2 regions of the Novosphingobium soli genome follow, and region 2 is predicted to be linked to the other one. Evidence: predicted binding sites of a transcription regulator. Region 2 holds the regulator's gene; the other holds the start of a gene.
The links. The regulator LexA, encoded in region 2, represses DNA repair genes until DNA is damaged. The targets are predictions, from matches to a motif close to GTTCCNCNCTTGTTCT.
Positions count from the first base shown of each region.

Region 1 (3,846 bases), on a different contig from region 2:
AACGCGAAGTCCCACAGCCCGGAATCGTGGTCGAGCGCGGCAGCGATGAAGTGCTCGCCCGGCACGAACATGATGACGTAGTCCGGCGCATTCTCGAACTGGCTTTGGTAGCTCTTGGCGCCGAGCGCCTGGATGTGGTTGCGCATCGAAGCGGCATGCTGCCCCAGGAAGGCGAGCCGCACGGCTTCATCCTCCGCCTCGAACGCGTCCTGGTAGGCGTTCAGCGAAACCTTGGCGTCGATCACGAGCTGCTTGTTGCCGGGGATCCGCACGATAGCGTCGGGGCGCAGGCGGCCATCCTCGGTGGTGATCGAATGCTCGGTGACGAAGTCGGTGTGCTCGGTGAGGCCGCACTGTTCGAGAACGTTCTGGAGCTGCTGCTCGCCCCACCGGCCGCGCGCCTTGGGTGCGTTGCGCAGGCTGTTGCCGAGACGCATCGCCTCGGTGCGGACCTGCTCCTGCCCCACCCGCAGCGCCTCGATCTGACCGGTGAGCTGGCCGAAGGCGTCCACCCGCTTGGCCTCCAGCGCGGCGACCTGCTCCTCGTAGCTTTTCAGTCGCGCGCCGACCGGCGCCAGGATGGAGCTGATCCGCTCTGCACTGGCCTTCTCGCTCTGCTCGAAACGTTCACCGGCACGCTTGAGGAATGCGTCTTGCGCCCCGGCCAGAACTTTCGCCCCGGCATTCTCGAACTCCTTGCGCAGCGCGTCCTGCGCTTCGATCAGCAGGCGCTTCTGCTCGTCGAAATTGGCGGACTTCTCGCGTAGCGTGGACAGCTCTTCGGAAAGCGCGCGCTGTTCGCGCAGCAGCGCATCCACGCGCGAGGCATGCTCGGAGCGGTTCGCGTCGAGCGCCTGTGTCAGCTCGAGCCGGATGCGCTCCACCGCTGCGGTCCCATCGACGCGGAGCCGCTCCGCCGCCGCTTCGTGGTCGGAGCGGGCACGCTCCAGCGCCTGCTCCAGCGCGTCGGCCCGGGCCCCCCGCTCCCGCGCCGCTTCCAGCTCGGCAAAGGCGCGCAGATATCGCGCGTCGCCTTCGCGGAGCTCGCGCTCCCGCTTCTCGGCCTCACCGCGCCAGTGCGAGACCGGGCGCGCGCCGAAAAACCAGCCCGCTGCGAGGCCGGCGACGAGTGCGAGAATCATGGCGACGACGAGTTCCATGTCCGGATACTAACCGGAACATTTCAGGAACTCCAGCCCTGTTGGACAGTTTTCCACGCCACCGGGACCAGGCTGCTCTGCGCAGCTTCTCCCGCTGCGCGATCAGGCGGCTTTGCGCAGCTTCTCGAGCTTCTTGAGCGCCATCTGGCGCTTCAGCCGCGACAGATGGTCGATGAAGAGGATCCCTTCCAGGTGATCCATCTCGTGCTGCAGGCAGATCGCCATCAGCCCTTCCATGTCCTCTTCGTGGACCGTCCCGTCAAGGTCCTGCCAGCGCGCACGGATGCGCGAGGGCCGTTCCACATCCGCGAAGATTTCGGGCACCGAGAGGCAGCCTTCCTGGTAGACGATGTGCTCGTCGGACGGATCGAGGATCTCCGGATTGATGAAGACCCGGGGTTCCTTCTTCGTGGGCTGGTGCGTGTGGTGGTGATCGCCGTGCGAGTGGCACACTTCCGGCTCCGCATCCTCGTCCTCGGGCTGGAGGTCGATCACCAGCACGCGGAGCGGAACGCCGACCTGGATTGCCGCGAGGCCGATCCCGGGGGCATCGTACATCGTCTCGAACATGTCCTCGACAAGCGTCTTGAGCGTGTCGTCGAACGTTTCGACGGGGACCGAGACCTGCTTCAGGCGCGGGTCTGGAACTTCGATGATGTCACGGATAGCCATGGGCGGCAGATAATGGCGGCGAGCGATTCTCGCAAGGATGCGCGCTCGATCACCGTGATCGGGTCAGCCCACCGGGCGGCGGGCGCGGATCGCCTGCGCCAGGGTGCCCTCGTCGAGATAGTCCAGCTCGCCCCCCACCGGCAACCCGTGCGCCAGCTGCGTCACCCGCAGCGGGAAGCTCTCGAGCCGCTCGGCAAGGTAGTGCGCGGTGGTCTGGCCCTCCAGCGTCGCGTTCATCGCGAGCAGGACTTCGTCCACGCCCCCCTCCCCGATCCGGCGCAGGAGTCTGTCGATCGCCAGGTCCTCAGGCCGCACGCCGTCCAGCGCGGACAGCCGGCCGCCAAGGACATGGTAGCGCCCGGTGAACAGCCGCGCGCGATCGAGCGCCCAGAGATCGGCCACTTCCTCCACCACGCAGATCGAGCGGGCGTCGCGGCGCGGGTCGGCGCAGATGCCGCAAGGGTCGGTGGTGTCGACGTTGCCGCATGTCCGGCACTCGACCAGGGCCTGGCGGACGGCGTCGAGCGCTTCGACCAGCTGCACCAGCGCGGTCTCGCGCCGCTTGATGAGCCACAGCACGGCGCGGCGGGCGGAGCGGGGGCCCAGCCCCGGCAGGCGCGACAGGGCTGCGGCCAGCGTCTCGATCTCTTGCGATGCCATGGAACGGGAGATAGGGCCTGCGCCTCGGCTTAGAAAGCCCGCTGCCCCCTGACCGCGAGGAGTTCCCCACATCATGCGCATCGTCTTCATGGGAACGCCGGATTTCGCCGTGCCGGCGCTGGTGGCGCTCGTCGAGGCCGGGCACGAGATCCTGGCCGCCTACACGCAGCCGCCGCGGCCCGGCGGGCGGCGGGGCAAGGAACTGACGCCGTCCCCCGTCCACAAGGAAGCCGAGCTGCGAGGCATCGCGGTGCGCCATCCGCCCTCGCTCAAGGGCCCGGAGGAGCAGGCCGCCTTCGCCGCGCTGGAGGCCGACGTCGCCGTGGTCGCCGCCTACGGGTTGATCCTGCCCCGGGCCGTGCTGGACGCGCCGCGGCTCGGCTGCCTGAACATCCATGCCTCGATCCTGCCGCGCTGGCGCGGGGCCGCGCCCATCCAGCGCGCCATCCTGGCGGGAGACCCGACGACCGGCATCACCATCATGCAGATGGAAGCGGGGCTCGACACCGGTCCGATGCTGGCGACGCTGCGCACGACGATCGATCGCAAGACGGCCGGCGAGCTCACCGCCGAGCTGGCGGACCGGGGGGCGCAACTGCTGGTCGGCACCTTGCGGGACCTGGCCGTCCACCGCCCCGTACGCCAGCCCGAGGAGGGCGTGACCTACGCCAGCAAGATCGACAAGGCCGAAGCCCGGCTCGACTTCACGCGCAGCGCCGAGGAGGTGGAGCGACAGGTGCGCGCCTTCGCCCCCACGCCCGGCGCCTTCTTCGAACTGGAGGGAGAGCGCTACAAGGTGCTGGCGGCCGACCCGGCGGACCTCGAGGGCGCGCCGGGGACCACGCTCGACGACCGCCTGACGATAGCCTGCGGATCGGGCGCCTTGCGCGTCACCCGCATCCAGCGCGCGGGCAAGCCGGCGATGGCGGCCGGGGAGCTGCTGCGCGGCCGCCCGATCGCGGCGGGAACGACGCTCGGCTGAGCGCCGGGCGAGGCCGTCACGCCTTCTCCGGCATCCGGCGGACCGGAGGCGCTTCGTCGATCCAGCGCGCGTGGCCTTCGCGCAGGGTGTCGGCAAGCTTCTCCCAGGCCGCGACCGGCTTGTCCTTCACGCGGATGTTGAAGCGATCCGTCCTGCGGAACTCCAGGACCTCGGCGCCTTGGGGACCCGCGGTGTACGCATAAGGCACTTCCGCGCCGACGAAGAAGCCGTCGCCGGCGACCAGCTCCTGCGTTCCCATCCGGATCGAGCCGGCGACCACGTAGTAGAGGCAGTCGCAGTCATGCGTGTGGAGCGGCAAGGGAAAGCCGCTCTTCACCCACAGCCGTGCCAGGCTCATGTCCTCGCGCCGAT
Region 1 covers NZ_JBHLWK010000006.1:31,874-35,719, reverse strand. Annotated here, with positions in the region: gene ACFFJC_RS02000 (DNA recombination protein RmuC) at 1-1,160, opposite strand, end outside; gene def (peptide deformylase) at 1,263-1,832, opposite strand; gene recR (recombination mediator RecR) at 1,896-2,492, opposite strand; gene fmt (methionyl-tRNA formyltransferase) at 2,566-3,474, shown strand; gene ACFFJC_RS01980 (cupin domain-containing protein) at 3,491-3,846, opposite strand, start outside.
Region 1: a site for LexA is predicted at 1,176-1,191, ahead of ACFFJC_RS02000 (DNA recombination protein RmuC). Genes of this name have one in related genera too.

Region 2 (3,846 bases):
GCCATCCCGGTGAACTGCACGCGCGGCCGTGCCGTTCGTACAACCTCTTCCGGGATCGCAAGCCACCCATGAGCAAGTCCCTCACCCACATCGATTCCGATGGCTCGGCACGGATGGTCGACGTCGGCGCCAAGGCCGAGACGCAGCGCCTGGCGGTCGCCTCGGGCCGCATCGCCATGTCGGCGAAGGCGCTGGCCGCGATCCGCGCCGGAGACGCACCCAAGGGCGACGTGCTGGGCACCGCCCGCATCGCCGGGATCATGGCCGCCAAGCGCACCGGCGAGCTCATCCCGATGTGCCACCCGCTGATGCTCGATGCCGTGAACCTCGACTTCGCGTTCGAGGCGGATGCGGTGCGTGCCACGGCCACGGCCTCGCTCACCGGCCGGACCGGCGTGGAGATGGAGGCGATGGTCGCCGCCTCGGTCGCGCTCCTGACGATCTACGACATGGCCAAGGCGCTCGACAAGGGCATGGTCATCGGCGAGGTCCGCCTTGTCGAGAAGCGCGGGGGCAAGTCCGGGCACTGGAAGGCGGAGGATCACCGCGCATGAGCCTGCCGCCGCCGATGCCGCTGGAGGACGCCCAGGCGCGCCTGCTCGCCCTCGCCGCGCCGCTCCCGATCGAGCGGGTCGACGTCGAGGGCGCGCTCGGGCGCTACCTCGCCGCGCCGCTGCATGCCCGCCGCACCCAGCCCGCGGCGGATCTGTCGGCGATGGACGGCTATGCCGTGGCGCACGGCGACCTCGCCGGGCCGTGGCGGATTGTCGGTGAAAGCGCGGCGGGGCACCCCTTCGCGGGCGCGGTGTCGGGCGGCACCGCAGTGCGGGTCTCGACCGGCGCGGTGCTGCCGCAAGGGACCGGCGCCGTGATCCTGCAGGAGGACGTGGCGCGCGACGCGGAGCGCCTGCACCTCTCGGGCGAAGCGCCGCATCCGGCGCACAAGCACATCCGGCCCTGCGGCATGGATTTCGCCGACTCGCACGAAGTCATTGCCCAGGGCACCCTCCTCGGCCCGGCGCAGGTCGCCCTCGCCCTCGCCGCAGGGCACAAGCACCTGCCCGTCTGCCGCCTGCCGCGCCTGGTGGTGATCGACAGCGGGGACGAGCTCGCCGCCGATCCCGAAGCTTGCGCCCCGCACCAGGTGCCGGCCAGCAACGGCGCCATGGTGCTCGCGCTCGCCCGCGCGCTCCCGGTCGACGCCCGGCGCCTCGGTCCGGTCGAGGACACGCTGGAGGCGATCACCGCGGCGCTGGAGGCCTCGGCCGAGGCGGACGTCATCGTTACCAGCGGCGGCGCTTCGGTGGGCGACCACGACCTGGTCCGCCCGGCGCTGGAGGCGTGGGGCGCCAGCCTCGATTTCTGGCGCGTGGCGATCAAGCCGGGCAAGCCGATCCTGGTCGCCACGCGCGAGCGCGCCGGGCGGCGGCAGATCATCCTCGGCCTCCCCGGCAATCCGGTGTCGAGCTTCGTCACCGCCTACCACTTCCTGATGCCGCTCCTGCGCGCGCTGCTGGGCGCGCGTGACGCGGTGGCGCGCCAGGTCACGACGCGCCTGGCGGCCCCGGTCCGCGCCAATGGGCCGCGCCGGGAGTTCCTGCGCGCGCAGTGGGACGGCGCCGCGGTGACGCCGCTGACGCTGCAGGACAGCGGCGCCCTGTCCTCGCTCTCGGCCAGCAACGTGCTGATCGACCGACCGGCCCTCGCCCCCGCCGCCGCGACCGGCGACGAGGTGCGCGTCTATCTGCTGGCAAGCGGCGGGATCGCTTGAAAAAATGCGCATCGTTGCTTGATTGTTCTCCCAATGTTCACTAGGAGAACATGGGTGGTCGGGGCGTCCCCGGCGCGGCGTTCATGAAAGGGCAGCGACAATGTTGACGCGCAAGCAGCACGAACTGCTCCGGTTCATCCAGACCCGGCTGGAGGAGAGCGGCATCTCCCCCAGTTTCGAAGAGATGAAGGAAGCGCTCGACCTCAAGTCGAAGTCCGGGGTGCACCGCCTGATCTCCGCGCTCGAGGAGCGCGGCTTCATCCGCCGCCTGCCCAACCGCGCCCGCGCGCTCGAAGTGCTGCGCCTGCCCGACGATACCGGCACCAAGGCGGTGCGTCCCGCCCCTGCCTCCGGCAGCGCTTCGGTGGCAGCGGCAGCGGCAGCAGCAACCGGGGCAGGCAAGGGCCGGTCGCCGCAGCGGACGCCGGCGCCCGCCAACGACGTCATAGAACTGCCGCTGCACGGCCGCATCGCCGCCGGCGTCCCGATCGAAGCTCTCGAAGGCCAGTCGACGCTGCCCGTCCCTGCCGCCCTGCTCGGGTCGGGCGAGCATTACGCGCTCGAGGTGTCCGGCGACTCGATGATCGAGGCCGGCATCCTCGACGGCGACTTCGCGCTGGTGAAGCGTACCAACACCGCGCGCGACGGAGAGATCGTCGTGGCCCTGGTGCGCGGCGAGGAAGCAACGCTCAAGTACCTGCGCCGGGAGGGCGGTCTCGTGCGCCTCGACCCCGCCAACGCCGCCTACGAGCCGCAGATCTACGGTCCCGACGAAGTGGAAGTCCAGGGCAAGCTGGCCGGCCTGCTCCGCCGCTACCACTGATCGCGCGCCGACTTCGCGGAAGCGGAGGCGGAGACGCGGCAGGGATTGGCGGCGCACTTCACGTTGCGTCTCCTTATCGCACCTCGCCGGCATCGTCCTGTCCGCCCATCCTTTGCGAAGGCCACTTCGACCAGCTTGAGGGCTGATCGCGGTCCTGTCCTGTGGCGGCGGCGGCCCCCTGCCCGCGCGCGCGCCGCAGCTTGCCTCTCGATCAACGCGGGCCGACTATAGCGCGGCCACCGGTTCGGGCAGGCGTTCACACAGGTTTCGCGGGACTGCGCAGACAGCCACGAGCCGCTCCACCGCTCTCCTGCGGGGCAGGGAAGCGCTGCGCAGGCAGCGAAGCGGCGCGGCGGCAGGGGGTCGGCTCGGCGGGACGCCACCAGCCATGCTCGCCCTGCCCAGCGGCCACCGTATGAATGCGCCGGGCGTCGACCCGGATCGCCAGTCCGCCGGTGCGGCCGAGCATGGTCCGGTCGACCTTCAGCCAGCGCGGATGGCAGCTTCGCGGCAGCCAGCGGTCCGAGATGACGATGTCCGCCCGGTCGCATGCGGCGGCGAGTGCGCGTTCGGGCACCGCATCGCGCCCGCGCGAGACGAGCACTTGCACCGTCCCTTTCCCCCGCTCCATCGCAAGCACGCAGAAGTCCCGATTGCAGCGTGCGCCCGGCCAGCGGTCGAGAGCGGCCGGTTCTCTCTCCAGCCCCGCCAGCTCCATCATGTTGTCCCGCGCGTAGCCTTCGCCGCCGTCCCGCAGCACGAAGACGCGGTCGCCTCCTTCGGTCACGATCCCCACGTGCCGCCCGTCTCCCGAGACCAGGATGTCCGGATGCGGGGCCAGCGCCAACAGGGCGGCGCCCGCCGCGGCCAGCGGGGCACCGAGCCAGCGTACCCGCCCGCTCCAGATCCCGATCCACAGGGCTCCAGCGACGAACGCCACGTAGGGCAGCGGACCCGCGGCCGGCAGCGTGGTGACCGCATGCGGCAGCGAGGCGAAGGCGTGCGCTATGCCGGTCAGCAGGTCGATCGCCCGGCCGGCGAGCCACCACAGCGGCCAGCCCGCGCCCACCACGTCGAGCAGGAGCGCGCCGGCGAGCAAGGGCATGACGGCGAAGGTCGTGAGCGGGATCGCCAGCATGTTCGCCAGCGCCCCGTAGACGCCGGCTCGGTGGAAGTGGTGCAGGCCGATGGGCATGAGCGCGAGGTCGATGACAACCCCGGTCAGCAAGAGCATGGCCAGGTGTCGCAAGGC
Region 2 covers NZ_JBHLWK010000009.1:209,128-212,973, reverse strand. Annotated here, with positions in the region: gene moaC (cyclic pyranopterin monophosphate synthase MoaC) at 69-554, shown strand; gene ACFFJC_RS06410 (molybdopterin molybdotransferase MoeA) at 551-1,771, shown strand; gene lexA (transcriptional repressor LexA) at 1,872-2,594, shown strand; gene ACFFJC_RS06400 (ComEC/Rec2 family competence protein) at 2,851-3,846, opposite strand, start outside.